3 regions of the Mycobacterium mantenii genome follow, and region 2 is predicted to be linked to each of the others. Evidence: predicted binding sites of a transcription regulator. Region 2 holds the regulator's gene; each other region holds the start of a gene.

Region 1 (10,370 bases), 1.4 Mb from region 2:
GGGGCCGCGGCGCGGTCGACATGAAAGACATGGTCGGCATGATGATCGTGGTGGCCCGCCAGTTGAAGCGGGCGGGCATCGTGCCGCCGCGCGACCTGGTCTTCGCGTTCATCGCCGACGAAGAACACGGCGGCACCTTCGGAGCGCAGTGGCTGGTCGACAATCGGCCGGAGCTGTTCACCGGCGTCACCGAGGCGATCGGCGAGGTGGGCGGGTTTTCGCTGACGGTGCGGCGCCGGGACGGGGGCGAACGTCGGCTCTATCTGATCGAGACGGCCGAAAAGGGGCTGTCCTGGATGAAGCTCACCGCCCGGGGCCCGGCCGGTCACGGCTCGATGGTGCACGACCATAACGCCGTCACCGCCGTCGCCGAGGCCGTCGCCCGCCTGGGCCGCCATCAGTTCCCGCTCGTGCTGACCGACACGGTCGCGCAATTCCTGGCCGCCGTCAGCGAGGAGACCGGGCTCACCTTCGACACCGAATCGGGTGACCTGCGCGGAGCGATCGAAAAGCTGGGCCCGATGGCTCGCATGCTCAAGGCCGTGCTGCACGACACCGCGAACCCCACCATGCTCAAGGCCGGATACAAGGCCAACGTCGTCCCGGCGATTGCCGAGGCGGTGGTGGACTGCCGGATTCTGCCGGGCCGCAAGGCGGACTTCGAGGCCGAGATCGACGAACTGCTCGGGCCGGACGTGACGCGCGAGTGGATCAAGGACTTCTCGTCCTATGAGACGGGCTTCGACGGGGACCTGGTCGATGCCATGAACGCCGCGGTGCTGGCGTTCGATCCGGGTGCCCGTACCGTGCCGTATATGCTTTCCGGCGGTACCGACGCGAAGTCTTTCGCGCGCTTGGGTATTCGCTGTTTCGGCTTCAGCCCGCTGCGCCTGCCGCCGGACCTGGATTTCACCGCGCTGTTCCACGGCGTCGATGAGCGGGTACCCATCGATGCGCTGCGGTTCGGCACCGACGTGCTGGCCCATTTCCTGACCCACTGCTAGACGACAAACGCACGCTGATCACACGAGAGGACCGCCATGAGCACTGCTCCTGACCCGTACGCATCGTTGCCGAAGCTGCCAACCTTCACGTTGACCTCGCAATCGGTTACCGACGGCCAGCCGCTGGCCAATCCGCAAGTCAGCGGGATCATGGGTGCGGGCGGCGAGGACGTCAGCCCCCAGCTGAGCTGGTCGGGATTCCCGGACGAGACCCGCAGCTTCGCCGTCACCGTCTACGACCCCGACGCGCCGACGGCCTCTGGGTTCTGGCACTGGGCGGTGGCCAACCTGCCGGCCGACGTCACCGAACTGCCCGCGGGCGCCGGCGACGGCAGCAACCTGCCCGGGGATGCGCTGACTTTGGTGAATGACGCCGGGCAGCGCCGCTACATCGGCGCCGCGCCGCCGGCGGGCCACGGCGCACACCGGTACTACATCGCCGTGCATGCCGTGGACACCGAGAAGCTGGATCTGCCCGAGGACGCCAGCCCGGCCTTCCTCGGCTTCAACCTGTTCCAGCACGCCATCGCGCGGGCGGTCATCCACGCCACCTACGAACAGAAGTAGGGCGTGGATTTAGGCTCTCGCCTTCGGGCGTCGGGCGTCGGGCGTCGGGCGTCGGGCCGAAATCACTTGCGCCACTTTCGTCCCGGTGGTTCCACCGCGGCGTGATTTGTCAGTGGGCGGTCGTAGCATTCGAACATGAGTTCGATTAGTCGCTTTCAGGGGCACTTGTATGAGGCACTGACGCCTGCCGAGCTGCTTGACGTGGTCGGGGAGTACGCGTTTCTGATCGGCCAGTTGAAGGCAGCCAGGTACGAGCTGTGCAGCCCGTTCGCACGGCCGATTGGGCCGTGCAGATGACCGTGACGGACCGCGAGCAGATTCAGGACGACGTCGACACGTTGTGCGCCGTGGCTTCTCGTTTTGAGGAGCATTCGTATGCGGCACTGACCAACCCGGAACGTCTGGGAATCTTGGAGAAACTCGAATGCGTAACACGCAAACTCCAGACGCCAAGGCATCAACTGATCAATCAGGTTGGCGAGCAGTCGGATTCGACGGAGTTGGGTGGCAAGTTGTCCTGGGTGTTGGCCGATCGGCTGCATATCAGCCGGGCCGAGGCCGGCCGGCGCATCGCTGAGGCGGCCGATCTGGGGCCGCGGCGGGCGTTGAGCGGTGCGCCGTTGGCGCCGGTATTGCCGGCGACGGCGGCGGCCCAGCGTGACGGGGCGATCGGGGCCGATCATGTGGCGGTGATCCGGCGGTTTTTTCACCAGCTGCCCGAGTCGGTCGACGTCGAGACCTGCGTGCACGCCGAGCAGCATCTGGCGGCCAAGGCCGGCGAGTTTGGGCCCGAGCAGTTCGCCAAGCTGGCCCGGCGCCTGATGGATTGTCTCCATCCCGATGGCAGCTACACCGACGAAGATCGCGCGCGGGTGCGCGGGCTGGTGCTGGGCACCCAGCAGGCCGACGGCATGTCGCGGCTGAGTGGATGGCTGACGCCGGAAGCCAGGGCCAGTTGGGAGGCGGTGCTGGCCAAGCTGGCCGCCCCGGGCATGTGCAACCCCGACGACGACACCCCGGCCGTGGACGGCGCCCCGTCCGAGGAGGCGGTGCGCCGCGACACCCGCAGTGCCGCCCAACGCCATCACGACGGGCTCAACGCCGCGCTGCGCGCGATGCTGGCCAGCGGACAGTTGGGGCAGCACAACGGGCTACCGGCGTCGATCGTCGTGACCACCACGCTCGCCGACCTCGAACGCACCACCGGCACCGGGTTGACCGGCGGGGGCACCCTGCTACCGATGTCCGACGTCATCCGGCTGGCCCGCCACGCGCATCACTATCTGGCGATCTTCGACAAGGGCAAGCCGCTGGCGCTCTACCACACCAAACGCCTGGCCTCACCCGGGCAACGAATTGTCCTGTACGCCAAGGACCGCGGATGCACCGCACCGGGCTGCGACGTCGCCGGCTACTACTGCGAGGTCCACCACGTCCAAGAGTGGGCCACGACGTACCGCACCGACATCGACCAACTCACCCTGGCCTGCGGACCCCACCACCGGCTCCTCGACAAGGGCTGGACCACCCGAAAACGCGCCAACGGCGACACCGAATGGATCCCACCGCCACACCAAGACCGCGGCCAACCCCGCACCAACACCTTCCACCACCCCGAGGATCTGCTGCGCGAGCACGACGGCGAAGGCGACAACGCAGCGGGCGCAGCTTAAGGCGCCGACTCGCCGGGTGGCCGCGCCGCCGAGCGGGGCGAAGCCGACAAGCGAGATGTGCCATCGAGTTCGACCGACTCACATGCGTCCGTACGCGACGGCCATGATCAGGCCTAAACCCGCTAGCAAGAGGAACATGATCGCCACCGGGTCGATTACTTCGAAGACCATGTGATCACCTCTGGGCGCGCGGGACGTCAGCGATGGACGATTGGGCACCCGGTGCATGCCCAGTTGCCGGTGTATGTGGTTGTAATTCAACATATTCAGGCGCGATGCGATGAATCGGGGTCATATAATCGGCCATGACTTCAAACCGGCCTTGTGAACCCCGTACGGCACCGCTTCAAGCAGTGTGACGTCCAGGGTCGCACCACTGGGCAGGGTATAGGTGCGTCGTTCGCCGGGGCGTGCGCCCGCGATCGCGGCGCCTAGCGGGGACTCGTTGGAGTAGACCTCGATGTCGCTGTATTCCGCGCCGCGAACACCGAGGAGGAAGGTTTCGGTGTCACCGGTATCGTCGTAACGGACGGTCAAGACCATGCCGGGCTCGGCGATCCCGTCGTCGGGTGGGTCCTCGCCGACGACGGCATTGACCAACAAATCATGAATTCGTTGGATCCTGGCCTGCCACGCGAATTGGACAGCGATCGCGTTGTCGTCCGGCTGACCGTCAACGTTTGCGCTGCTGTGCAACATACGTAACCTGGCCAGTTCCCTTTGTAGCCGCTCATAGCCGTGCGGCGAAATCCACACGGGTGGTGTGCTGGTCATATTCGTTGCTCTCCGTATGTGGTACTTAAGGTTTCGGCCCGCGCGACGCGAACGTGGTTGGCGCGGTTGGTTTCCGAGATATGCTGCGTCAGTTGCGTGCTCGGGCCGCTATTGACGTTGCGTCGCGGTGGACTGCCTGTGACCAGCCCCTGTCGTAGGTGCATTTCATACGGCACGGCCTCCACCAGCGTCACCAGTCGACCTGTCTCACCCGGAATTGAGTAAATGCGTTGGTCGCCGGGACGCGCGCCGGCTATTGCGCGACCCAGCGGCGACGCCATCGAGTAGACCTTGATCTTGGCGCCTTCGCTGCCGCGTCTGCCGAGCAGAAAAGTTTCGGTTTCGCCCGTGACGTCGTAGCGAATGGTCAAAACCATGCCCGGTTCGGCGATTGAGTCACCGGCGGGATCCTCGCCCGCCTCGCCAACGACCGCCTTCGCCAACAGGTTCTGTATCTCGCGAATACGACGCTGTCGCGCTGAGCGATTAGCGTCGAAGTCCATCATGTCGTCGGGGACTTCGACGATCAGCCCCGACCGCAACGCGTTGAGTTTGTTCCGCAATCGGGTGTACTGCTGTCGTGTCATCCAGATGGATTTGGTGCTCGTCACTTTGAGCGATGTCCTTTCGTTTGTCGAGAGGCGTCGTCAGGGGCGGGCCAACGGAGGCAGCCGCCGCTGACGACTCGGAGGCCCATGGTGGGCGAAATTCCGGTGCGGTATAAAGGTTTTCGTGAGGCGGTTGACTCCATGGTGGCGTATGCGGGCCCGAAGGTGTTTGCCGGAAACCGACAACTGCGGTGCGAAGCATTGTCACGCCCCGACAACGCCTCTGCCGAGGCCGCCCCGAAACGGCTACAGCCCAAGTGGCGAGAGCGCCTCATACATGCGGAAACTCGATCCCCGCAGACGCTCACGCGGAGACTGTGCTGCGAATTACAAGGTGGACGCGATGCTTATCGTCGCTCGACGAGGCGGTCGAAGCTCCGTTGCCATCGGTCGTAGCGGATTCGGTCAAGGGTGATCCGTGCGCGTGCAAATAGGGCCGCTGCCAAGAGGCTCACGGCCCACCAGGTCGCTACCGCGAAGGTCAGCGCTTCGTCGCGGGCGGTATTCAGCGGTCGGGCAACGGGAAGGCCCTCGTCATCTACCCAAATCTCAACATCGTCGCCAATTTTGGCCGTCAGCGGCGCGGTGACGTCGCCGGTGCGTTCGGCCCCGGCGGCAAACCATCGGGCAGGAACCGTCACTGTCGGGCTCTCAAGGTTGCGGCGAGTGTGGCTCTCCCCGATGACAGTGGCGGTCACCGGGCGGCGAGTCTGGACCTGCTCGGCGTAGTGGCGGCTACGAGAATCATGGACCGCGGTGCCCACGGCTGCACCGATAGGTACGGCGATCAGCGACACCGCAACGGCCAACACCAAAATCAGCGCCTCCACCCGGTCCGTGGTGCGTATCAGCGGATTGCGACCAAACAGCCGCACGAACAGCCTTCGCGGCAAAGGCACGGTGAAGGTCTCCATCGCGGCGTCATCATCTGGTCGGTGGTCGGCGATCGATTGATGATCGGGGTCTGAGGTGGACATCGAAACTTTCCTATCGCAGAGTCGGCCTGGGTTTGCGGTACCGCGCGGCGGGCGGATACCAGCCGTCACTCAAACCTGCCCGCTGGGTTGGCAACCTTCATGATGGTGCGGATGGTCGCCGCCAGCTTTGCCGCAGCCAGACAACTACGGGGCCGCGCGTTATCGGGTTCCGACAGCGCCCCTGGTCAGTCGGTGTCGATAGCCGCGAGTTCTATCATCATCGCCAGCCGCTTTCTGGCATCGCCTAACGGCAGATTGGTGATCTCGGCCATCTTGCGCAACCGGTAACGCACGGTGTTTTCGTGCACTCCCAGCTGTTTACCGGCCTCGGTCGGGTCGCCCTGGGCCGCCAGCCATGCCCGCAGCGTGGCCGCGTAGTCGGTCCCGTGGGCGCGGTCGTGGCGGCCTAACTCGGCCACCGGCCCACGGGATGGGGACCGGCCGGAGCGCGCCGCGGTGCGCAACCGCTGCAGCAGGATGTCAGCCCATGACTCGTCATAGACCGGAGGCGGGATCCCGGGTGACATCTCATGCAGCGCAAGACATTCCTCGGCTTCCTGGCGTGCGGCGGCGAGGTCTGTCACCTCAGCGCCGCCACTTACGCCGGCCAACACCGTCACCTGTTTGGGAAGGGCCGCCCGCAAACCGGTTACCCAGCGCCGCGCATCCGCCGCTTGCCCGCCGGGAAGCAGCGTGTAAACGATATTGCCCGCCAAGGCGCTGCGCCCCGGCCGTGACCAGCCGAACCCAGTGGTGGCACGCTCGAAAGCCAACAACAGAGCGGCATCGCGGTCATCGCCGATGAACGCTTGCAGCGCGATCACCCTCAAACCGTCGTGCGGCAGACCCAGCCTGCTCGCCACCATGGCGGCATCAGCGGTGCCCTCCAGCAACCGGATCACCAGTTCGGATTCGACTTGGCGCTCCAAATCGGCGCTGGCCCGCGAGCGTAGAAGATGCAGGGCCACCGTGTGCGCACCCTCGGCCAAGGCGGTGCGCGCCGCTTCGTTCAGCGGCGCCGAACACGCGACCCACACCGACCCGATCAGCTCTCCGCCGGAGCGCACCGCCACCACCATGCGCCCGATCAAGCCGTGTTCGGAGTCCTTTGGGACAAACAGCGGCTCGTCGGAGACCCTCAGGTGTGCGAACACGCCCCGAGCATCAAACAGTGCGCGCAGCTGCTCCGGTGTCTGCCGTTCCAGGATCGTCTGCACCCGCGCCGGGTCGGCATGTTGCTGCAGTTTCGAATACGCCAGCACCCGCAACAGTCGATCGTGTATGACAACTGAACTGCCGATAGCGTCCGCCAGGCTATCGGCCAACGCGAACAGATCCGTTGGGCCACGACCGGATTCAGTCTCACGGCCCTCGAGCACCAGCCCGTAGACGACCGCACCCACCTCGCTCCACGTGACCGTCTCGTCGACCACCATGACCGCGCCGACCTCGGCGTCTTTGTCGAACGCGATCGGCTCCTCACCGTCGCGTACCAACACCACGACAGCACGCGCTGAAGCTGCCCACTGCACCGCTTCGCGGAGGGAGCGGGCACCGATGGCCAGCAACACATCCCCTACCACCACACGATCCGGGGCGGATTCGTGGATCACCACGCTGCGCAGTTCAGTCGACCTGGGCACCGACGACCAACGCAACCGGACTCCATAACCACCAAGCACGTTCACCAAGCGGTCCAACGTGATCACCAGCCGCTCCTTATGCCGAACTGGTAGTCAGCCTAGCCAGGAGTGGAGCGGGTCCCGCGAAAATCTATTTCCGATTTTCTACTGGTCCTAAGCGATCACCAGCACGGGTTCGTCATGCCGGCGGCCTTCTCGTGCTCGACCGCGCGATCGCAGCGGCGCGGGATTGCGGCACATTGCGGGTCGGGTCCGGACGGGCACTCCTCAATCCGGTGGGTGGGCCGCCGAGCCGACGGCATCACTGAGCGAGGCGAAACCACCGTCGCGCAGCCGCTGCGCGATGCCGTCGTGAATTTTCTTGACCCACAAGCCTCCTCCGTAGACGAAGCCGGTATAGCCCTGCAGCAGCGACGCGCCCGCGGTAATCCGCTCCCACGCGTCGTCCGCCGTCTCGATGCCCCCGACACTGATCAGCACCAGGCGATCGCCGACACGGCGGTAGAGCCGGCGCAGCACTTCCACGGCCCGGCGTGCCACCGGCGGCCCGGAGATACCACCCGGACCCAGCTCGTCGACGCCCGGTGTGTTCAAACCTTGCCGCGACACCGTGGTGTTGGTGGCGACGATGCCGGCCAGGCCCAATTCGACTGCCAAATCGGCGATTTCGTCCACGTCGGCATCGGACAGATCCGGCGCGATCTTCACCAGCACCGGTGTGGACGTCTCGGCGAGCACGGCCGACAGGATGGGCCGCAGCGACTCGACCGCTTGCAGATCGCGCAGCCCGGGCGTGTTCGGTGAGCTGACATTGACCACGAGGTAGGACGCCAGCGGGCCGACCAGGCGGGCGCTCGCCCGGTAATCGTCGACGGCGGCGTCGGCAGGCGTCACCTTCGTCTTGCCGATGTTGACCCCAATCGGCACTTCGGGCCGCTGCCGCGAAAGCCGCATCGCCAGCGCGCCGGCGCCGAGGTTGTTGAAGCCCATGCGGTTCAGCAGGGCGCGATCGGCGGGCAGCCGGAACATCCGGGGGGCCGGATTGCCGGGTTGCGGGTTGGCGGTCACCGTCCCGACCTCGGCGTAACCGAAGCCCAGCGCGCCCCAGGTGAGCAGCCCCAGGCCGTCCTTGTCGAAGCCGGCCGCCAGCCCCAGCGGCCCGGGGAAACGCACCCCGAACACCGTGCTGGCCAGCGCCGGATCTGCCGGGGCCAGCAGCCGGCTCAGCAGCCGTCGTGCCCAGCTGACCGCTGTGACACCACGCAACAAGGCGAAAACCAGCGTGTGAATCCGCTCGGGCGGGATCACAAAGAACAGCCGCCGCAGCACGCCGTACATCCGATGTCCGCCTTCGCGTGGCTGGGCGGCCGTCACAGTTCCGGCTGGTCGGGCCGTCGCCCCTCGGAGTTGGCGCTGTCCAAACGAGACTTCTTGCGGCGCAACAAAACTCGCCTGCTACCATCGGTGTAAAGCCGCACCCTGGTCAATTCCCACCCGCGGTATTCGGCCTCGATGGACAATCGGGTGGACGCGCTGATCCGGGTCACTTCCGGAGGCAGGCGCAGCGGCGCCCATTCGTATTCGTCGGACATCTCCGTGTCCCAGCCTGCGGGCAGCCTGCTCCGCCGCGCCGCGGTCAACGCGTACCCGCCGCGTGCTCGATGACCTGAACTCCGGCACCGGAACCCGACACCACGTACAGGGTGTCTGACGCTTCGTCGAAGGCCAGCGAGTTCGGTTGCTGCACGGTCGGGTAACGCACCTTTTCGACGGGAATTCCGGTGGATAGATCGTAACCAACGACGATATTGGAAACGGTCTGCGAAACCCAGGCTAACGCGCGGGAACCGGCCAGGCCGTATGGCGCCTGCGGAACCGGGTAGGCCTGACGCAGTATCAGCGGATCCACGCCGTACACCAGCAGCTGGCCGCCGCGGGTATCGGCGACCAGCACCCGGCCCGCCGGATCGGCGGCCATGGTGGTGGCGCCCCGCCCCGCCCGCAGCGCCTGCTGGGCACGACCGTCGGCGTCGATCGTCGTCACCGACGTTTGTCCACGGTCCAGCACTATCGTCGTATTCCCTTGTGTAGCAAGGGAATCGACGCGCGCAAAAATCTTATTGTGATTGGCGACGGCCGCACTGGTGCCCGGCGCCGGGGAGGCCGGTGTTGGAGAAGCAAGGGTGTACACCGCGCCGTCGGCGCTGCCCAGCACCAGCCTGCCGTCGGCGCGCTGCGCCACCGCGGTGAATTCGGTTTGGGAGGCATCTTCGACGGCCACCTGCGTCGCGCGGCCGGTGGCCAGCTCAACCGCGAAGTAGCCGCCACGCGCGGCCAGGTAGACGGTTCCGTGACCGTCATCGGCCAACGCGGCCGCCGGTCCCGGCAGCCCGACGACGTGGGGTGTGACCTGCGGTCCGCCGAAGACGGTGACGCTGGCGGGCGCGGCCGGGTCGGCGCCCGGCGTCAGGACGGCCAGCTGGTGGGTGCCGGCGTCGAAGACCGCCGCCGCGGCGGAACCGGCAAGGGGCCGCACCGCGCCGGCCGGCTGCTGCGACGCCGGCGGCGACACGGCGGGGCGCGCCGCTTCGATGGTGCGTGGCGCGGTACTGAGCGGATTCGATGAACAGCCGGCTACCGTGATCAGCAACACCGCGAGACTCCACAAACCGCCCTGACCTGCCAGCTTGTGGCGTCCTAGTCGTGGCGGCAATTCGTTTCCCTCGTGGTGCGGCGGTGGAACACAAATTCTAGGGAACGCCTTCGCATTCACTAGGGCCATGCCGCCTGCGTCCAACCCTACCGGCGAGGTATGGTCGGCTCATGGCCGTCACCGCTGACCGTCATACGGCGCAGAAAGAGTTTGCTGTCGAGGACATGTCGACAGGCATTTCCGCTAGCGGGTACGGGCAAGTCGGTGACGGGCGGAGTTTTTCATTCCACATCGAGAACCGATCCCTTGTCGTCGAGGTTTACCGGCCGCGCCTGGCCGGGCCCGTTCCGCAGGCCGACGAGGTGGTCGCCACGGCCGTCCGCAGCCTGGTCGACATCGACCTCACCGACGAGCGCAGCCTGACCGCTGCGGTGCGCGACTCCGTGGCGCACGCGGTACCCGTTCCGCGCT
Region 2 (10,370 bases):
TGCACCTGGATCACAAACTCACGGCCGAACAGGCCGCGATGGCCAAGTGGTACTGCACCGAAAAGCAGGTGCACCTGATCGACCGCTGCCTGCAACTGCACGGTGGCTACGGCTACATGCGTGAATATCCCGTTGCCCGTGCCTATCTGGATGCGCGGGTGCAAACCATCTACGGCGGCACGACCGAGATCATGAAGGAAATCATCGGCCGCAGCCTCGGCGTATAGCGTTTCGTTTGCTGGACCGCGGTCCGCGACCGCGAACCCCCGCGGGCGATAACGGCGCGGGAATGTTCGGCAATCGCAGGGCGCGACGAACATTCGGCGGTCGACTGGGCGCGGCGCTATTGCCGGTGAGCGATAAACCGACCGGTGCGGATGATTGGTCCGTCGCGCCGGGGTATGGCGTGAATGCGTCGACGGCTCACGTACCGTCGGCACATGTGTTTCTGGTGTGCCGACCGCGCCATCGCGCATAGTCAGGCTCATGAGCGCGTCGCCGGTGGCGGCGTGCGCGCCCCGCGCCACCGCGACCGGCGCAATTCTGCTGTGCGAGTCGGCAGTCCGGCGGCGCGCCCCGATCCCGCGTTGGCCCTCCCTTTTGTCTGCGGCATCGGCAACCTCGCGTGAACCGTGGCGCTGTTCGTCGCAATTGGGCCGTGGCCCGGCATCATTTCGACATCGGTGTGGTATCCGTTTTTGTAGAATTTGTGATTTGACTTCGCATTTCTTGTTGGCTGGAGCAAAGTTATGCGAGCCCGGCGATAAGGCTGATCGCGTGCGGGTTTCTTTCCCGCGCACACCCGGCCCGCTCGCCGGCTATGCAGGTAAGGGCATAGCCGCAGATAAAGCCATATCCGCCGGCTGGGAGGCTTGGTGAAGGTGCAGAGAGGTCACATGCGCAGGCTGATCGGAAGCGCGCTGGTCAGCTTGACGACTACCGCACTGGCCACCGTATTGCTGGCCCCCACGGCGGTAGCGAGCCCGATCGGCGACGCCGAGGCGGCGATCATGGCCGCATGGGACAAGGCCGGCGGTGACACGTCGCCGCTGGGTGCCCGCAAGGGCGATGTCTACCCCGTCGGCGACGGTTTCGCCCTGGACTTCGACGGCGGCAAGATGTTCTTCACCCCGGCCACCGGGGCCAAATTCGCCTACGGGCCCGTCCTGGACAAATACGAGTCGCTCGGCGGGCCGGCGGGCAGCGATCTGGGCTTCCCGACCATCAACGAGGTGCCCGGCCTCGCCGGTCCGGACAGCCGGGTAATCACATTCTCGGCCAGCGACAAGCCGGTGATTTTCTGGACCCCCGAGCACGGCCCGCACGTGGTGCGCGGCGCCCTCAACACCGCCTGGGACAAGCTCGGCAGCTCGGGCGGGGTGCTCGGGGTGCCCGTCGGCGACGAGACCTACTCCGGCGAGGTGTCGTCGCAGAACTTCAGCGGCGGCCAGGTGTCGTGGAACCGGCAGACGAAGCAGTTCACCACCGAGCCGCCGGCGCTGGCCGACCAGTTGAAGGGCCTGCAGGTGGCGATCGATCCCACCGCGTCGATCAACACGGCCTGGCGCGCGGCCGGCGGACCCACCGGACCCTTGGGCGCCAAGCAGGGCGGGCAATATCCCGTCGGCGGCGACGGCATCGCCCAGAACTTCGCCGGCGGCAAGGTGTTCTTCACCCCGGCCACCGGCGCAAACGCCGTCGAGAGCGACATCCTGGCCAAATACGAGTCGCTCGGCGGACCGGTCGGCAGCGACCTGGGATTCCCCACCACCAACGAAACCGACGGCGGCATCGGGCCTTCCAGCCGCATCTGCACTTTCTCCGCCGCCGACAAGCCGGTCATCTTCTGGACCTCCGACCACGGCGCGTTCGTCGTGCGCGGGGCGATGAGGGCCGCATGGGACAAGCTGCGCGCCCCCGCCGGCAAACTGGGTGCGCCGGTCGGCGACCAGTCCGTGAGCGGCGATGTGATCTCGCAGCAGTTCACCGGCGGCAAGATTTCGTGGAACCGGGCGAAGAACACGTTCACTACGGAACCGGCCAACCTGGCGCCGTTGCTGTCGGGCCTGCAGGTGTCGGGCCAGAATCAGCCGAGCACTTCGGCCGTGCCGGCGCATCCCAAGAAATTCACCTGGCACTGGTGGTGGCTGATGGCCGCAATTCCGGTGCTGGCGCTGCTCGTGCTGTTGGTGTGGATGCTGTTCGTCTGGCGCCGGCGCCGGTCCGGGCACGAGGACGCCGCGGGCTACGCGCCCGAGCACGGCGGGGATTTCGGTTATGACGCCGAAGGGCCCTGGGGGCGGGACGATTCCGACCTCGACGCCGAGCCGCTCCGGCTGAGCGCGCCGCAGCAGCCCGAACCGGCACCGGAGGCCGCGCGGGTCAGCTGGCAACGTCAGATGCCGGCCGAGAGTGAATACGGGTTCACCGACGCTGATCCCGACGCGATCGTCACCGACTCCATCCCGGTCGTCTCCGAGGAGATGCTGTCGGAGGCCGACTATGCCGATGCCGGAGCCGACTACACCGACTACACCGACGGCGTTCCCGAGGTCGCCGAGTCCGAGACGGCCGACGACGCCGCATACGTCGACGCGGATGAATACGATGCTGGCTACGCGGACACGGAGTATGCCGAGGACGAGTATGCCGACGTCGCCGTTCCGCACACCCCGCCGGACACCGAAGCCGTGACCGGCGCCCTGGAAACCGCCGAGCCCGAGGACGAATACCACGAGCTCGCAACGCCGGAGCAGGACGTCGAGTCCCTAGAGGAGACCCCCGCGGACGTCGGGACGGGAGCCGGTGCGGTCGCGGCCGGGACGCTGGCACGAAGCGGTCGGCACGCCGCCGCGGACGACGAGGACGGCTCGGAGAACGGTTTGGCGGGCCCGGACGGACGCCCCACGATTCACCTGCCGCTCGATGACCCGTACCAGGCGCCCGAGGGGTACCCGATCAAGGCCAGCGCTCGTTACGGCCTGTATTACACGCCGGGCAGCGACCTGTATCAGGACACGCTCGCCGAGATCTGGCTGTCGAGCGAAGAAGTCGCGTTGGCCAACGGCTTCACCAGGGCCGACTGATTCGGCCTGGGCGGGTCACACCTTGCGGATGACCGTGACAACCTTGCCCAGCACGCTCGCGTCATTGCCGGGGATGGGGTCGAACGCCGGGTTGTGCGGCATCAGCCACACCTGACCGCCGGCGCGTTTGAATGTCTTGACGGTGGCCTCGCCGTCAAGCATCGCCGCGACGATGTCGCCGTTGTCGGCGACGTTCTGCTGACGCACCACCACCCAGTCGCCGTCACAGATCGCGGCCTCGACCATCGAGTCTCCGACCACCTTGAGCAGGAAAAGCGTTCCTTCGCCGACCAATTCGCGCGGTAGGGGAAAGACATCTTCGACGGCCTCTTCGGCAAGGATGGGGCCGCCGGCCGCGATGCGCCCGAGCACCGGGACGAACGTGGGCTCCGGCAGGGCATCCGACCCGGCCACCTCGGTGGCGGGCGCCGCCACGTCGTCGTCGGCCCCGCGGACGTCGACCGCGCGCGGGCGGTTCGGGTCGCGGCGCAGGTACCCCTTGCGCTCCAGGGTGCGCAGCTGGTGCGCCACCGACGACGTCGACGTCAGACCGACGGCGTCGCCGATCTCCCTGATGCTCGGCGGGTAGCCGCGGCTGGTGACCGAGGCGCGGATGACATTCAGAATGGTGCGCTGCCGTTCGGTCAGCGAGGTATCGACGGAGTGCAACCGGCCGTCGGGATCGGCCGGTGAATTGTCGTTGCTGTCGCCCATGGCACTGAATGTAGCGGTACCGCGAACAAGAATCAAACATGTGTTCGAGTAGCGTGTCGCCTGGGGCGCATGAGGGCCAAAAGTCCCTGCCGCTGGTGGATCAAGACCCTATAGCCGGTGAATCACACGTGTGTAACTTTTGGGGATATCGGGTATTTGAACTGCAGGCCCAACAGTGACCGGCGAAGTTTGTCGGTGGTGTGATCTAGCGTTTGCTCGTGCGACACGCTTCGCTCAAATGTTCGGGCTTCGAACATACAAGCGATTAGAGTCGAACACACGAGCGAGAGTTAGTTGACCGGAGGAACGAAGATGACAGTCATCCACACGCCTGCGCCGCGTACCAGCAGTCTTCGGCGCCCGATCAACGGTCCCGTCCAGGGTGCTCGATATGGACGAGACGGCCTGACCCGGCCTCGCAGGCCCGCGCCGTCGCGGCCGGCGGTTGCGCCGACGCGCTACTACGGCACCGGGGTGGCAATGTCCGTAGCTCCCCACCGCAGGCGTTCGGCCACCTGGGCTTCGACCATCGGGTTGGCACTGGCCGCCGGGGCGATCACGCTGTGGCTGGGTCTGGTCGCGAACGTCGGCCAGGCGCTCAACGGTGACTCCACGACGTCGGCGGCGCACGTTCCGGACCGGCTCGCCGTCGTCCGCGTCGACGCGGGGGAGTCGCTTCAGGACTTCGCGCACCGGGTGGCGCCCGACGCGCCGACCACTCAGGTCGCCGACCGCATCCGTGAACTGAACGATTTGCACTCGCCCACCCTGATGGCGGGTCAGGCCCTGATCGCCCCGGTCGGCTGACAGCCGTTGTGCGAAAGCGACTCTGGACGGGCGCCCTCGGACGCGAGTGGTGAGGCCGTACGTCGGGCGGCTCCATTAGCCGTGCAGGTCAGCGCGCGGGTACGCTCAGAGTCCTGCGGTACCTCGTCACGGTGAAGGAGCGGTCATGCATTGTCCGTTCTGCCGTCATCCCGACTCCCGGGTGATCGACTCGCGCGAAACCGATGAAGGGCAGGCGATCCGCCGCCGCCGATCCTGTCCCGAGTGCGGACGACGGTTCACCACCGTGGAGACCGCCGTCCTGGCGGTGGTGAAACGCAGTGGCGTCACCGAGCCGTTCAGCAGGGAGAAGGTCATCAGCGGCGTGCGCCGGGCTTGCCAGGGGCGTCAGGTCGATGACGACGCGCTGAATCTGCTGGCCCAGCAGGTCGAAGACACCGTGCGCGCCGCGGGTTCGCCGGAGATCCCCAGTCACGAGGTCGGCTTGGCCATTCTGGGGCCGCTGCGCGACCTCGACGAGGTGGCCTACCTGCGGTTCGCCTCGGTGTATCGGTCCTTTGAGTCCGCGGACGATTTCGAGCGTGAAATCCAGGCGCTTCGGGAGCACCGGGGAGTGGCGACCCCGGGCTGACGAAAACCGGGCTGGCTCCTCAGCGGGCTAGGCTCGGTTCCATGCCCACTGACTTGCATCCCGACCTCGCGGCGCTGGCCCCCCTGCTTGGGACCTGGTCCGGCCAGGGCGCGGGTAAGTACCCGACGATCCCGCCCTTCGACTATCTCGAAGAAGTCGTGTTCTCCCATGTCGGCAAACCGTTTCTGGCGTACGGGCAGAAAACCAAGGCGGCAGCCGACGGCAAGCCGCTGCACGCCGAAACCGGCTACCTTCGCGTGCCCCAACCGGGCCACGTCGAACTGGTTCTGGCGCATCCCAGCGGCATCACCGAAATCGAGGTCGGCACCTACTCGGTCACCGGTGATCTCATCGAAATGCAAATGTCGACCACGACCGTCGGGTTGACTCCTAGTGCCAAAGAGGTGACGGCGCTGGGTCGTTCCTTCCGCGTGGACGGCGACGAGCTCTCTTACACGGTGCAGATGGGTGCGGTCGGGCAACCGTTGCAGGACCACCTCGCCGCGGTGCTGCACCGGCAGCGCTGAGCCCTCCGAGGGCGTGCGACGCCGTCAGTCCAGGTGTCTCACACCGTCATTGACGACCCGCCCGGCCACCCGGACCCAGCCTTCGGCGCTCCACGTCGTGTCGATGACCGAGCCCCTGCCCTGGGTGATCCGCAGGCTCTGGCTCAGGTAATCGGTGATCCGCATCGCCGCCGAACCGGTTGCCTCGTCCTCGACCACACCGAGGTTGGCGGCGAACATGCGCACCCGCAGCGACCCGGCCGCGCGGTCGACCCAGGCCCACAGGTAGTGGGCGGCATCGTCGGGAAAGTCCGCCGGATCCGCGGCCAGAACCTCGTCGGGCGAAGCGAATTCGTGCAGGGCGAAGTCGGGTGCCCACTGCGCGCGGGCGTTGATGCTGGCGCGGTGTTCGTCGTAACCCACCTGCACGAGCCCGGCCGGTACCTGCAGCGTGTTGATCGGCGAACCGACCTCGCGCAGCCACCACGTCGCGCCGACGGTCGGGTGGCCGGCGAACGGCAGTTCGGTTCGCGGCGTGAAAATGCTGGCGTGCGCGGTGGAGGAGCCGGCCGCCGGCAGGTCGACGAAAACCGTCTCGCTGTAGCCCAATTGGGTTGCCAGCCGCTGCCGGTGCGCCGGGTCGACCTGGCGGGCGTCCACCACGCCCAGCGGGTTACCGAAGTTGCCGCCCGAATCGGTGAACACCCGCAACACCGTCACGTCGATCCCCATGGCCCGACTGTACGGCGCCGGAGCCGGTTGCCCCGACCGAGGTGATCAGGTGGCGCTGCGCTCGTCGGATCCCATGGCGTTGAGCACGGCGACGCGAGTGGGAGCGGGGCCCGAGACGGCCCGCTCGCCGCCGCCGGTGCGCAGCAACCCGCGAAGGTTGGCCTGGTCGTATTCGGCGGGATCGGTGGAGTCGATGAAGCGCTCGACGACGTCGATGAAACGCGCCGGGTCGTCGTGAAAGGGGAAGTGGCCCGATCCTTCGAAGATTTCGAGCCGGGAGCCGGGCATCGCGGCATGCGCCATCCACGCGTGCCGGACCGGAACCACCACATCCTTTGTGCCCCAGACGATCTGTACTGGGATGGCCTCGGTCAAATAGCAGCGGTCGAGCATGGTGACGATCTGTCCGCGCCAATCCACCACCGCGCGCAGCGTCCGGCTGAATGCCGCGGACGCCGTCGGTTCGGGCAAATCGTCGAGGATCCGCAGCACGTTGGGCAGGTCGCGGCCCAGCCCGCTGCTGCCCAACGCCACACCCAGGACGCGTCCCATGAGCTGAACCGCGGGCAGCACCAGCGGCAACCGCAGCAGGGCGATCGCTTCGCTGCCCATCGGCAGCGAGGCCCAGCGCAGGACGAAGTTGACGTCTTTGGTCACGCCGCCGGCGCCGACCAGGATCAGCCGTTCCACCAAATGCGGAAATTGGTAGGCGAATTGCATGGCCACGCCGCCGCCCAGCGAGTGACCGATGATGGTGACCCGCTCGATGTCGAGCACGCTGAGCAGGTCACGCATCCCGTTTGCATAGGCCGCGATCGAGTAGTCGGCGCGCGGCTTGTCGGATTGCCCGTGGCCCAGTAGATCCGGGGCGATCACCGTGAAACGCTGGGCGAGCTTGGCCTGCACGGTGTTCCACGTGGTGGAGTTGTCGCCGATGCCGTGGATCAGCAGGATCGCCGGCCCGGAACCGGCGATGCGGTAGGCCCGTTTGTAGCCGTGGATGGTGCGGAACTCGAGTTTGGGTGCGGTCACTTCACGCACCGGGCGGAGCGTGTTTTTGCGCTTCCGCTCGGTCATATCGCCAACCTTGGTGTCGGGCCGGGCTAAGGCCGGTGTGGCTAGGGACTCTTGCTAAGTCGGTCAGGCATGATCGTCGTCGTCGAACTTCTTCTCCGCCTGTTGGGCCAGAAATCGCTCAAACTCTGCGCCCAGCTCGTCGCCGCTAGGCAGATCCTCGTCGCGAGCTAGTAACGATCTGTTCTCCTGAGCGTCGATGAAGGCATCGTACTGGCGCTCAAGCGCGGCCACCACTTGAGCGACCTCCGCGCTCGCTTCGACCTGCTCGTCGATCTTGGCCCGGATCACCTCGGCCGCCTCCGTCAGCGCCGTCAGCGGCAGCTCCAGCGACGCGGTCTTGGCGACTTGCTCGAGCAGCGCCTGCGCGGCGGCGGGGTAATCGGTCTGCGTGAGGTAGTGCGGGACGTGCACGGTATACCCGACGACCTCGTGGCCGTGCTGGCCCATCCGGTACTCCAGCAGGTTGGACGCGCTGCCGGGTACCTGGATCTCCGAGATCCACGGCTGGAAGTTGGCGATCAACTCCGGGTTGTTCGAGTGCGCGGTCATGGTGGTCGGCCGGGTGTGCGGAACGGCCATCGGGACAGTGCCCAGACCGATGGTCTGGCGCACGCCGAGGCGTTCGGCCAGCAACCGCACCGCGGTGATGAAGCGCTCCCACTTGAGGTCCGGTTCCATGCCGGACAGCAACAGGAACGGCGTGCCGACCGTGTCGCGCATCGCGTACAGGCTCAGCTCGGGATCCTCGTAGTGGGTGAAGTGATCGGTCTTGAACGTCATCAGCGGGCGCCGCGAACGGTAGTCCAGCAATTCGTCGATCGCGAAGGACGCGACCAGTTCGGTGTCCAGCACCGCCTTGAGATGCGTGGCCGCCAGCTTGATGGCATGACCGGCGTCGGAAAACCCCTCGAGGGCATGCACCAGCACGGGACCGCGGCCGTCGGACGTCGACAACTGCGGCGCCGGCAGCTCGAGCTCGTACATGCCAGCCTGCCCTGGCTGGTACTGATCACCTGGGTCTTGATGGTGAGCCATCTCCGATCGCCTCCTCTCGGCAATCTCTTCAGGGTGCCCTACCAAGTGTCCCCCGAATCAGGCGGCACCAATATCTATCAGCAAATTTCGTGCCCACGCTGTTAGCTGAAACGCGATAACACCCGGGCGTAATCCGGGATCATCGCATCGAGGACGCCGGCCACCGCGGTGGCGCACCGAGGTGCATGGAAGTCGGCTTGCCGGCGGCCGGTCAGGCATGATGAAGGCGATGCGCATTCGGATCCTGATGCTGTGCTCGGTGGTGGGGGTGGCGACGTTGTTGACGTCGTGTCACCGTCCCATCGAGCAGGTGTCGGGTGCTCCGGTATCCGCTCCGCGCGTCGGTGGCCCGGTGCAGCGGCTCAGCCAGCCCGAGCAGAAGGCCGTCGCGGGCCCGGTCGAGCCGGACCGGCGCATCGGGGCGATCTTCATCGACGGCGGGCCGCTGCACGTCTGCACGGGATCGGTGGTGCATTCGACGGGCGGCAACCTGATCATGACCGCCGCGCACTGCCTGGCCGGAGCCTCGCTGATCACCTTCGTTCCCGGTTTCGCCGGGGACGCCGCACCCGGCCCCGCCGACGTGTGGAAGGCCGACGCGGTCTATCTCGATCCACGCTGGACGGCCAGCAAGGATCCGCACGCCGACTACGCGATCGCGCGGGTCAGCAACGATTCCGGCGCTCCCGTCGAGTCCCGGGTCGGCCTGGCGCTGACGCTGGGTGTGACGCCTCCGCCGGGCAGCCGCGTCACCGTGCTGGGCTATCCCGCGGGGGTGGGCGGATCGCCCATCGGGTGTCAGGCCAACACGTCGGTCACCGACACCGGCTTCCCCGCATTGGCGTGCGAAGGGATGGTGGACGGCACCAGCGGCGCGCCCTGGGTCAGCGGCACCACACTCATCGGCCTGATCGGCGGTCTCGAGCGGGGCGGGTGCGCCGCGAACATGTCGTATTCTGCACCGTTCGACGCGCACACCGCGGAGCTGCTGACCCGTGCCGAGGTCGGTGGGCCCGGCGATCCGGTCTCGGGCGACCTCCAAGACGCCTGTTAGTGGCGATCGCCAGCGCGGGGGAGCCGGGCGCAGCGGGTCGCCGCCGTCGGGCTAGTGGCGATCGCCAGCGCGGGGGAGCCGGGCGCAGCGGGTCGCCGCCGTCGGGCTAGTGGCGATCGCCAGCGCGGGGGAGCCGGGCGCAGCGGGTCGCCACGGTCGGGCTAGTGGCGGAACTGGTTGAGCGCCCGGACTTTGTTCATCACGTCCAGCGCCGCGACCTTGTAGGCCTCGGAGAACGTCGGGTAGTTGAACACGGCGTCCACCAGGTACTCGACGGTGCCGCCGCAGCCCATGACGGCCTGCCCGATGTGCACCATCTCGGTGGCGCTGGTGCCGAAGATGTGAACGCCGAGCACCTTGAGGTCGTCGGTGGACACCAGCAGCTTGAGCATGCCGTAGGAGTCGCCGGCGATCTGGCCCCGGGCGAGCTCCCGGTACCTGGCCACGCCGACCTCGTAGGGGATGGCGTTCTTCGTCAGCTCGACCTCGGTGGCGCCGACGTAGGAGACCTCAGGAATGGAGTAGATGCCGATCGGCTGCAGCTCGGTGATGCCGTCGCACGCTTCCCCGAACGCGTGGTAGGCGGCCAGCCGTCCCTGCTCCATCGACGTCGCGGCCAGCGCGGGGAAGCCGATCACGTCGCCGACGGCATAGATGTGGGGCACCTTGGTCTGAAAATTGTCGTCGACGAAGATCCGCCCGCGGTTGTCGGCTTCCAGCTCGGCGTTGTGCAGATCGAGGTGATCGGT
Region 3 (10,370 bases), 140 kb from region 2:
GGCACCTTCGGCGGAAACCCTCTAGCTTGCGCGGCAGCGTTGGCCACGATCGAGACGATCGAGAACGACGGATTGATCGAACGAGCCCAGCACCTGGAACGCCTGATCACCGAACCACTGTTGCGCCTGCAAGCCGGCGACGACCGGATCGGCGACGTGCGCGGTCGGGGCGCCATGATCGCCATCGAATTGGTGAAGGCGGGAACCGCCGAGCCCGACAAGGAACTGACCCAGAAGTTGACCGTCGCGGCCGCGGCCGCCGGGGTGGTCGTCCTGACCTGCGGCATGTACGGCAACATCATCCGGCTGCTGCCCCCGCTGACCATCAGCGATCAGCTGCTGACCGAGGGGATCGACATACTCGGCGGACTGCTGCGCGACCTCTAGACCCGGAGAAGCCTCGCCAGCGCGCCCACCGCGTGGGCAACGTCACAAACGCCGCAGCGGCCGGATCATGGTGGAATACCGTTACTTTAGCTAACGTTCTAACTGTCAGCGCGGACAGCGCAATTTGACTCGCTAACTTTCATTTGCAAGGGATCATTTATGTCGACTCCTATTCGGGACGAACAACTCGACCGTCGCGTCGAGGAACTCATTGCCAACGACCCCCAGTTCGCCGCGGCCCAACCGGACCCGGCGATCATCGCCGCCCTCGAACAGCCCGGGCTGCGGCTGCCGCAGATCATCCGGACCGTGCTCGACGGTTACGCCGAGCGGCCGGCGCTGGCGCAGCGGGTGGTGGAGTTCGTCAAGGACGCCAAGACCGGACGGACATCGGCCGAGCTGCTCCCCCGCTTCGAGACCATCACGTATGGCGAACTGGGCCAACGGGTTTCAGCCCTCGGCCGCGCCTGGGCCGCCGACTCGGTGAACCCCGGCGAACGGGTCTGCGTGCTGGGCTTCAACAGCGTCGACTACGCCACCATCGACATTGCGCTGGGCACGATCGGGGCCGTGTCGGTGCCGCTGCAGACCAGCGCGGCGATCACGTCGCTGCAGCCGATCGTGGCCGAGACCGAGCCCACCCTGATCGCGTCGAGCGTCAACCAGCTGCCCGACGCCGTGCAGTTGATCCTGGCCGGCGACCACGTGCCGGACAAGCTGGTCGTGTTCGACTATCAGCCCGAGGTCGACGACCAGCGCGAGGCCGTGGGCGGCGCCGTGGCGCGGCTGGCCGGCACCGGCGTGGCCGTCGAGACGTTCGCCGACGTGCTGCAGCGCGGCAAAAACCTGCCGGCGGTTGCCGAGCGGGCGACCGACGAGGACTCGCTGGCCCTGCTGATCTACACCTCCGGCAGCACCGGCGCGCCCAAGGGCGCGATGTACCCGCAGAGCAACGTCGGCAAGATGTGGCGGCGCGGCAGCAAGAACTGGTTCGGCGAGAGCGCCGCATCGATCACCCTCAACTTCATGCCGATGAGCCACGTCATGGGACGCGGAATCCTGTACGGCACGTTGGGAAATGGTGGCACCGCCTACTTTGCGGCCCGCAGCGACCTGTCCACCCTGCTCGAGGATCTCGAACTGGTGCGGCCCACCGAGATGAACTTTGTCCCGCGGATCTGGGAGACACTGTTCGGTGAATTCCAGCGCCAGGTCGAGCGGCGTCTGGCCGACGGCGCGGACCGCGAGACCGTGGAGGCCGCGGTGCTCGAGGAACAGCGCCAGTACCTGCTGGGCGGGCGGTTCATCTTCGCGATGACGGGCTCCGCACCCACCTCACCGGAGTTGAAGAAGTGGGCCGAGTCGCTGCTGCAGATGCACCTGATGGACGGCTACGGCTCGACCGAGGCCGGAATGGTGTTGCTCGACGGCGAGATTCAGCGTCCGCCGGTGGTCGACTACAAGTTGGTCGACGTTCCGGATCTGGGTTACTTCGGCACCGACCGGCCGCATCCGCGCGGTGAGCTGTTGCTGCGGACCGAGAACATGTTCCCCGGCTACTACAAGCGGCCCGAGACCACGGCCAACGTTTTCGATGAAGACGGGTACTACCGGACCGGTGACGTGTTCGCCGAGATCGCCCCGGACCGCCTGGTGTACGTCGACCGCCGCAACAATGTGCTCAAGCTTGCGCAGGGCGAGTTCGTGACGCTGGCCAAGCTGGAGGCGGTGTTCGGCAACAGCCCGCTGATCCGCCAGATCTACGTCTACGGCAACAGCGCCCAGCCCTACCTGCTGGCCGTGGTGGTGCCGACCGAAGAAGCCTTGGCGGACAACGACGTTGAGTCACTCAAGCCGAAGATCGCCGACTCGTTGCAGAAGGTCGCGAAAGAGACCGACCTGCAGTCCTACGAGGTGCCGCGCGACTTCATCATCGAGACCACCCCGTTCACTCTGGAAAACGGTTTGCTGACCGGGATCCGCAAGCTGGCGTGGCCGAAGCTCAAGCAGCACTACGGGGAACGGCTCGAGCAGATCTACGCCGACCTGGCCGCTGGACAGGCCAACGAGCTGGCCGAACTGCGCCGCAGCGGTGCCGAGGCGCCGGTGCTGCAGACCGTGAGCCGGGCCGCGGCCGCCATGCTGGGCGCGGCGGCCGGCGACCTGTCCCCCGACGCCCACTTCACCGATCTCGGTGGAGACTCGTTGTCGGCGTTGACATTCGGAAACTTGCTGCGCGAGATCTTCGACGTCGACGTGCCGGTGGGTGTCATCGTGAGCCCGGCCAACGACCTGGCGGCCATCGCCGACTACATCGAGGCCGAGCGGCATGGGTCCAAGCGGCCGACGTTCGCCGCCGTGCACGGACGCGGCGCGACCACGGTGCGCGCCAGTGACCTCACCCTGGACAAGTTCCTCGACGAGGCCATCCTGGCCGCCGCGCCGAGCCTGCCCAAGCCGGCGACCGAGGTGCGCACGGTGCTGTTGACCGGCGCGACCGGATTCCTGGGCCGTTACCTGGCGCTGGACTGGCTCGAGCGGATGGACATGGTCGACGGCAAGGTGATCGCCCTGGTGCGGGCCAAGTCCGACGAGGAGGCGCGCGCCCGGCTGGACAAGACGTTCGGCGTTGGCTCTCCCGAAGGCGACCCGAAGCTGTTGGCGCACTACCAGAAGCTGGCCGCCGACCACCTCGAGGTCATCGCGGGTGACAAGGGCGAGGCCAACCTCGGCCTGGACCAGCAGACCTGGCAGCGGCTGGCCGACACGGTCGATGTCATCGTCGACCCGGCGGCGCTGGTGAACCACGTGCTGCCCTACAGCGAGCTGTTCGGGCCCAACGCGCTGGGCACCGCGGAGCTGATCCGGATTGCGTTGACGTCCAAGCAGAAGCCGTACACGTACGTGTCGACGATCGGTGTGGGTGACCAGATCGAGCCGGGCAAGTTCGTCGAGAACGCCGACATCCGGCAGATCAGCGCCACCCGCGAGATCAACGACAACTACGCCAACGGCTACGGCAACAGCAAGTGGGCCGGCGAGGTGTTGCTGCGTGAGGCCCACGACCTGTGCGGTCTGCCCGTCTCGGTGTTCCGTTGCGACATGATCCTGGCCGACACCACCTATGCCGGACAGCTCAACCTGCCGGACATGTTCACCCGGCTGATGCTGAGCCTGGTCGCCACCGGTATCGCGCCCGGTTCGTTCTACGAGCTCGACGCCGACGGCAACCGGCAGCGGGCGCACTACGACGGCCTGCCGGTCGAGTTCATCGCGGCCGCGATCTCGACGCTGGGAGCACAGATCACCGACAGCGACAACGGTTTCCAGACGTACCACGTGATGAACCCGTACGACGACGGCGTCGGACTCGACGAGTACATCGACTGGCTTGTCGAGGCCGGGTATTCGATCGAGCGCATCGACGATTACTCCGAGTGGCTGCGGCGGTTCGAGATGTCGCTGCGGGCCCTGCCGGATCGGCAGCGCCAGTACTCGCTGCTGCCGTTGTTGCACAACTACCAGAAGCCTTCAGTGCCGATCAACGGCTCGATGGCGCCCACCGATGTGTTCCGCGCGGCGGTGCAGGAAGCGAAAATCGGCCCCGACAAAGACATTCCACATGTCTCGGCGCCGGTCATCGTCAAGTACATCACCAACCTGCAGTTGCTCGGACTGCTCTAAGGTAGGCCGAAAAACAAGTCGCCCAGCCCTTTTCAGGGCTGGGCGACTTGTTTTGTGTGGAAACTACTGCTGCGGGTGCGGCCAGCGCAGATACGCGGCTTTGGCGCCCGTCCCGGCGCCGGCACGGTTATGGCGCCATCCCCGCTTGGGCTCGGGGTCCGCCGAGGATCGCGGCTTGGTAAGCGCGCCCGAGGAGACCTCGGCCGGCTCGTAGACCGAATCCCGGTATGGCTCAACGCTCGGCGCGGCAGCGGCGGGTTCGCCCACCACCGGGTGCACGTCGCGGGCCAGTCGCACGGCGGTGCGCGCCAGCACGACGCCACCGACGAAGATGATCAGCGCGCCCAGGCCGGAGAAGTACGTGACCTCGAGCACCGCGCGCTTGCGTTCGGTCGCGGCGATGGGATCACCGGCGGAGCCGATGCCCAACAATGGTGCGACCTGACCGCCCACCACGAACCAGGCGCCGGCCAGCACGGCCAGCCAACCGCCCAGCATGGCGGCGACCCGGTTCCCGGCGACGATCAGCAACAAACCGCCCAACGCGGTGGCCGCTCCCGGCGCCACCTCCAGCCAGCCGCGGGCTGTGCTCCACGCCCAATCCCGGTCCGGTGTGTAGGCGAAATTAAAATGCGGACCAACAAACGGTATTAACGCCCCCCAAGCTCCCAAAATGACCAGGAGCAATCCGCTGACCGCGCCGCGCGAGCGCGGCATGCTCAGCCCGCGCGGTTGGCCGTCTTCTGCGTATTTCATGACATCCCCTCGTTGAATACCGGGCTTGATTCCGGCCTGGGATGGTTACCCAGCGCTTTCCACTACTAACCCACGGGAGAGTCGAAAGCCACCGCTAGCTGTGGCTTTTGAGGCTGCTGAGACTCGTGTTACTAGTGAAGTCCGAACAGCAAGAGCACGATTGCGATCGCCGGAAAGGCGCCCTGCGTCGCGGCGGCGCGCGCCTTCTCGCGGTCGGACGCGACCAGCACCACCGCGGCCGCGGCCATCGACCCGACGCCGGCGAAGATGAGCGCCGCGCCAATGCCTTTGTGCCCCAAGGTAACTGCGGCGATGCCCACGCCGGTGACGATGGCCAGGAACAGGTTGTAGAAGCCTTGGTTGAAGGCGAGGAGCTTGGTGGTTTCGGCCTCGGCCTCGGTGGTGCCGAACGTGGCGCGGGTGCGCGGCGAGGTCCAGGTCAACGATTCGATCACAAAGATGTAGACATGCAGCAACGCCGCCAGCGCGGCGACGACCAATCCGGCGGTGATCATCGCTTCCTCCTCGCTGGTCGAGGCCGGCGCGGCGGCCGGATTGCGCATATTTCGGCGCCGGTGAACTTTACCGACCAGCGGTTGGCCGGGCCAGCCTGACGCGAATCGGCACCGGTAGCCCAGGGCTACCGGTGCCTCCCGCCGTGCTTGGTTACCGGCTACGCGCCCGCGTGGTGATGCCGGTGGAACAGGCCGCCGCCGGCGCGCCGACGGAACAAGCCACGACCGGTGCGCCCGCGGGGCTCCGCCCCGGCCGCCGCGGCGTCCGCCCGCGCCGCCGCCGGGGCGCGCGTCTCGTCGTACATGGCCGGCTCAGCCGTCGGAACGGCCTCGCCCGCCACGGGCGCCGGGGGCGTCACCACGACGTCGCGTGCGTGCCGAACGGCCAGGCGGGCCACGGCGGCCCCGCCCAGGAACACGATCAGGGCGCCCAGACCGGTGAAGTAGGTGACCTCGAGCAGGGCGCGTTTGAGGTCCGTCGCCGCCATCGGTTGACCGACGTCGCCGATGCCCAGGGTCGATGCGAACGCGCGGCCGACGACGAACCAGGCGCCGCCGGCCACCGCCAGCCACCCGCCGAACACGGCGCTGGCACGGTTACCGGACATGAGCACAAGCAGGCCGCCCACCGCTGCGGCGGCCCCGGGCAGCACCTCCAGCCAGCCCTTGGCCGTGGTCCACGTCCATGCCGGGTCGGTCATGTAGACCCAATCGATGTTGGGGCCGAAGAACGGCACCAAGGCACCCCACGCACCCAGGAGTATCAGGAGTGACCCGGTTAGCGCGCCGCGGGTACGTGGCATGTACAGCGCGCGAGGGCGGTCGTAGTCGTGGCTCGTGGTCCTCATCGGAACCTCCTTCACAGATATCACTGCTGTGAGGCTGGTTACCCGAACGTTCGGGCCATGGCTCGGCGCGAAGGTCACGATTTGGTCGCGAAACGCATCCGGGGCCGTCGACGGCCCAGCTACCTACTGGTCGCGATCAGTCGAACAGGCCGGCCTGCCCGAGGCCGGTGACCCCGGCCGGGGGGGCCAAGCCGAGGTGCGTCCACGCCTGGGCGGTGGCGACCCGGCCCCGCGGCGTCCGCGCGACCATGCCGGCGCGGACCAGGAACGGTTCGCACACCTCCTCGACCGTGGCGGCCTCCTCGCCCACCGCCACCGCCAGCGTCGACACCCCGACCGGGCCGCCGCCGAAGCTACGGGTCAGCGCCGAGAGCACCGCCCGGTCCAGCCGGTCCAGGCCCAGCTCGTCGACGTCATAGACCGCCAGCGCGGCCTTGGCGACGTCGCGGGTGATCACGCCGTCGGCGCGCACCTCGGCGAAATCGCGAACCCGGCGCAACAACCGGTTGGCGATCCGCGGCGTCCCGCGCGAGCGCCGGGCGATCTCCTCGGCCGCGTCGCCGCCCAGTTCGATGCCCAGGATTCCGGCGGAGCGGGCCAGCACCCGCTCCAGCTCGGAAGGCTCGTAGAAGTCCATGTGCGCGGTGAACCCGAACCGGTCCCGCAGCGGGCCGGTCAGCGCGCCGGAGCGGGTGGTCGCGCCGACCAGGGTGAACGGCGCCACCTCCAGCGGAATCGACGTCGCCCCGGGACCCTTGCCGACCACCACGTCGACCCGGAAGTCCTCCATGGCCAGGTACAGCATCTCCTCGGCGGGCCGGGCGATGCGGTGGATCTCGTCGATGAACAGCACGTCGTGCTCGACCAGGTTGGACAGCATCGCCGCCAGGTCACCGGCGCGTTCCAGCGCGGGCCCGGACGTCACCCGCAACGAGGATCCGAGCTCGGCGGCGATGATCATCGCCAGCGACGTCTTGCCCAGTCCCGGCGGGCCGGACAACAGGATGTGATCCGGTGTGCCGCCCCGGTTCTTGGCGCCCTCGATGACGAGCTGCAGCTGTTCGCGCACCCGCGGCTGGCCGATGAACTCGTGCAGCGAACGCGGTCGCAGGCTGACCTCGATGTCGCCCTCGCCGGGCGCCAGCGCGCCGGAGACCTCCCGCTCGGCGTAGTCGTCCCCGTAGTCGTCGGTCATCGGGACTTACCCAGCAGCGACAGGGCCGCGCGCAGGGCGCCGGACGTCGTCGCGTCCTGTTCGGTGGCCAGCACCTTGTCGGTGGCCTCTTCGGCCTGCTTGGCGGCGAAGCCGAGCCCGACCAGGGCCTCGACCACCGGCCCCCGCACCGCGTGCCCGTTCACCACCGAGGAGCCGCCCGGCGCGCCCGCTATGCCGGCACCGACCTTGTCCCGCAACTCCAAGACCATCCGTTCGGCGCTGCGCTTGCCGATGCCCGGCACCCGGGTCAGCGCGGTGACGTCGCTGTCGTGCAGCGCCTGGCGCAGCGCCCCCGCGTCGTGCACGGCCAGGGTCGCCATCGCCAGCCGGGGCCCCACCCCCGACACCGACAGCAGCGTCGAGAACAGGTCGCGGCTGTCGGCGTCGGTGAAGCCGTACAACGTCATCGAGTCCTCGCGGACGATCATCGCGGTGATCAGCCGCGCCTCGGTCCCGGTCCGCAACGTGGACAGCGTCGACGGGGTCGCGTTCACCCGGTAGCCGACGCCGGCGGCCTCGATCACCACATGGTCGAGCGCCACCTCGAGGACCTCGCCGCGCACCGAGGCGATCATCGCGCGGCCTTCAGCTTGGCATCCAACTTGGCTTTGTATTTCTGTCGCTGTTGGGCGGCCATGGTTTCGGCCGCGGCCATCCGGGCGATCATCGGCGCCCGCCAGCAGTGACAAATAGCCAACGCCAGGGCGTCGGCGGCGTCGGCAGGTGTCGGTTTCGCTTGCAGCGCAAGGATTCTGGTGACCATCGCGGTGACTTGCGCCTTGTCGGCCGCGCCGTTGCCGGTGACCGCGGCCTTGACCTCGCTGGGGGTGTGGAAGTGCACGTCGACGCCGCGCTTGGCCGCCGCCAGCGCGACCACCCCGCCGGCCTGGGCGGTGCCCATCACCGTCGACACATTCAGCTGGGAGAACACCCGCTCGACGGCCACGACGTCCGGCTGGTGGGTGGCCAGCCAGTGCTCGACGGTATCGCTGATCTGCAGCAGCCTCTCGGCAAGCGGTGCATCCGACGGCGTGCGCACCACGTCGACGTCCAGCGCGACGACCGTGCGCCCGCGCCCGCTTTCGACGACCGACAGACCGCATCGGGTCAGGCCGGGATCGACGCCCATCACCCGCATTCCCGCTCCCAACTAGTAGAACAGCTGTTCGATAGCCTAGCGGCCGGCCCCGACGGGTCCGGGTAGGACACGCGGCGCCGCGGCCGATTCCCGGGGGTGACGTTAGGGCGCCGAACCCGCGAAAAAGCTGTTAGCTTTAGCCCACGTTCGCTCAAGCATCGTGGCAACGGAAGGGTTGGCGTGGGATCTCTGCTGCTCATCATCGCCGTGGCGCTCTTCATCGCATCCATCGTGGTGCTGGTGGTGGCTTTGCGGCGGCCCAAGCAACCGGCCCAGCGGGACGGACGTCCGGATCCACTCGCGTCCGACGCGATGCCGCAGTTCGGGCCGCGCCAACTGGGCCCCGGCGCCGTCGTCAGCTACGGCGGCGTCGACTACATCGTGCGCGGGTCGGTCACCTACCGCGAGGGCCCGTTCGTGTGGTGGGAGCACCTGCTGGAAGGCGGCGACCAGCCGATCTGGTTCAGCGTCGAGGAGGACGACGGGCGGCTCGAACTCGCGATGTGGGTCACCCGCAAGGACGTGCCGCTGCGGCCCGGCGACCCCTACGTCGTCGACGGCGTGATGTTCCACGAGTCCGAACGCGGCCGGGCCTCCTACACGACCGAAGGCGCCACCGGCCTGCCGGCCGGCGGCGAGATGGAATTCGTCGACTGCACCAACGCCGACGAGTCGGTGCTGCTCTCGTTCGAGCGCTGGGCGTCCGACATGCCCTGGGAGGTGTCGACGGGCAAGTCCGTGTCGCCCGGCGAGATCACCGTGTACGCGGCGCCCCCGCCCGCCTCGGCGTAGGGCACGAGGTCTGCTCGGTGCCCCTTCATCGGCTCGCCGTGACCCCGGCGGACGTATCCGGCGAACGGCTGGGACTGGCGCTCAACACGCCCCTCCCCACGCCGCTGGCCAGCTGCAGGCTGGATCACCCCGGCGGTGGCGCCGCGCTCCTGCTCGGGGTGCTCGGCGCCTCACACGTCGTCGCGGTCGAGCACGCGGCGGGCCGATTCTCCGAGGAAATCTCTTGCACCGCACGCACTCTCGGGGCCGACCTGCCCGCGCGCACCGACGCGCCCGGCTACTGCCTGCAATCTTGTACCGACACCCACGACGAGGCGAGCTTTCGTCGCCTCGCGCAGGACCTGCGCGACCGTTGCGCCCGCGGGGCCGGCTGGCTGGGCGGCACGTTCCCCGGCGATGACGCCGCGCTGACCGCGCTGGCCGCCGAACCTGACGGCGCCGGCTGGCGCTGGCAGACCTGGCATCTCTATCCGAACCGTCCCGCCGGCAGCGGCGGAACGGTGGTGCACACCGCCAGCCGGTGGCGCCCGTGAGCCGCAATCGCCTGTTCGTGATCGCCGGTGTGCTGGGCCTCGCCGGGGTGACGTGTCTGATCTTCGGAATCATATTGCTGCAGAAGAACATTGCGTCGTATGTCGCCGGCCACTATCACGAATACGCCCGCGACGTGAACGGGACCCGCTACCAGTGCACGGGGTCGCCCGAACAGGTGGCCGACACTCTGGCCGACTACCAGGAACCCGACGCGCGAGCCGACAACGACAAAACCGAGTACCTGCGCTACAACAACAACATCGTGATCGTCGGCCCCGACGGCAACTACCCGTGCAGCATCCGCGTCGAGCCGCTGAGCGCCGGATACAGCCACGGCGCCTTCATCTTCCTGGGCCCCGGATTTTCCCCCGGATCCCCGTCGGGCGGCGCCGGAGGCACCCCCGGCGGCCCCGGCGGAACCAAGTGACGGCACCACCGCAAAGGAGAGCACCATGTACCTCGCCGTCGAGATCGGCACCGTCGACCTCAATCCCGTGCTG

Evidence for each region. The regulator LexA, encoded in region 2, represses DNA repair genes until DNA is damaged. The targets are predictions, from matches to a motif close to CGAACANNTGTTCG.
Region 1: G6N50_RS07960 (HNH endonuclease signature motif containing protein) is a predicted target of LexA. The motif match lies at 1,702-1,715, and genes of this name have one in related genera.
Region 3: ruvC (crossover junction endodeoxyribonuclease RuvC) is a predicted target of LexA. The motif match lies at 8,562-8,575, and genes of this name have one in related genera.

The regions. Positions count from the first base shown of each region.
Region 1 is NZ_AP022590.1:1,782,186-1,792,555, reverse strand. It holds gene G6N50_RS07970 (M20/M25/M40 family metallo-hydrolase) at 1-1,004, shown strand, start outside; gene G6N50_RS07965 (YbhB/YbcL family Raf kinase inhibitor-like protein) at 1,041-1,571, shown strand; gene G6N50_RS07960 (HNH endonuclease signature motif containing protein) at 1,865-3,244, shown strand; gene G6N50_RS07955 (GreA/GreB family elongation factor) at 3,536-4,018, opposite strand; gene G6N50_RS07950 (GreA/GreB family elongation factor) at 4,015-4,629, opposite strand; gene G6N50_RS07945 (Rv1733c family protein) at 4,974-5,603, opposite strand; gene G6N50_RS07940 (PucR family transcriptional regulator) at 5,789-7,312, opposite strand; gene G6N50_RS07935 (quinone-dependent dihydroorotate dehydrogenase) at 7,514-8,584, opposite strand; gene G6N50_RS07930 (DUF5703 family protein) at 8,617-8,886, opposite strand; gene G6N50_RS07925 (YncE family protein) at 8,883-9,932, opposite strand; gene G6N50_RS07920 (hypothetical protein) at 10,070-10,370, shown strand, end outside.
Region 2 is NZ_AP022590.1:347,956-358,325, forward strand. It holds gene G6N50_RS01730 (acyl-CoA dehydrogenase family protein) at 1-227, shown strand, start outside; gene G6N50_RS01735 (LGFP repeat-containing protein) at 897-3,086, shown strand; gene lexA (transcriptional repressor LexA) at 3,102-3,800, opposite strand; gene G6N50_RS01745 (LysM peptidoglycan-binding domain-containing protein) at 4,113-4,607, shown strand; gene nrdR (transcriptional regulator NrdR) at 4,753-5,217, shown strand; gene G6N50_RS01755 (peroxynitrite isomerase) at 5,259-5,744, shown strand; gene G6N50_RS01760 (PhzF family phenazine biosynthesis protein) at 5,769-6,455, opposite strand; gene G6N50_RS01765 (alpha/beta fold hydrolase) at 6,501-7,532, opposite strand; gene G6N50_RS01770 (proteasome assembly chaperone family protein) at 7,596-8,567, opposite strand; gene G6N50_RS01775 (trypsin-like serine peptidase) at 8,785-9,621, shown strand; gene sthA (Si-specific NAD(P)(+) transhydrogenase) at 9,783-10,370, opposite strand, start outside.
Region 3 is NZ_AP022590.1:492,146-502,515, reverse strand. It holds gene gabT (4-aminobutyrate--2-oxoglutarate transaminase) at 1-387, shown strand, start outside; gene car (carboxylic acid reductase) at 547-4,071, shown strand; gene G6N50_RS02640 (hypothetical protein) at 4,135-4,827, opposite strand; gene G6N50_RS02635 (DUF1304 domain-containing protein) at 4,959-5,342, opposite strand; gene G6N50_RS02630 (hypothetical protein) at 5,501-6,190, opposite strand; gene ruvB (Holliday junction branch migration DNA helicase RuvB) at 6,327-7,385, opposite strand; gene ruvA (Holliday junction branch migration protein RuvA) at 7,382-7,981, opposite strand; gene ruvC (crossover junction endodeoxyribonuclease RuvC) at 7,978-8,544, opposite strand; gene G6N50_RS02610 (DUF4178 domain-containing protein) at 8,725-9,336, shown strand; gene G6N50_RS02605 (DUF2617 family protein) at 9,354-9,869, shown strand; gene G6N50_RS02600 (DUF4247 domain-containing protein) at 9,866-10,297, shown strand; gene G6N50_RS02595 (DUF350 domain-containing protein) at 10,323-10,370, shown strand, end outside.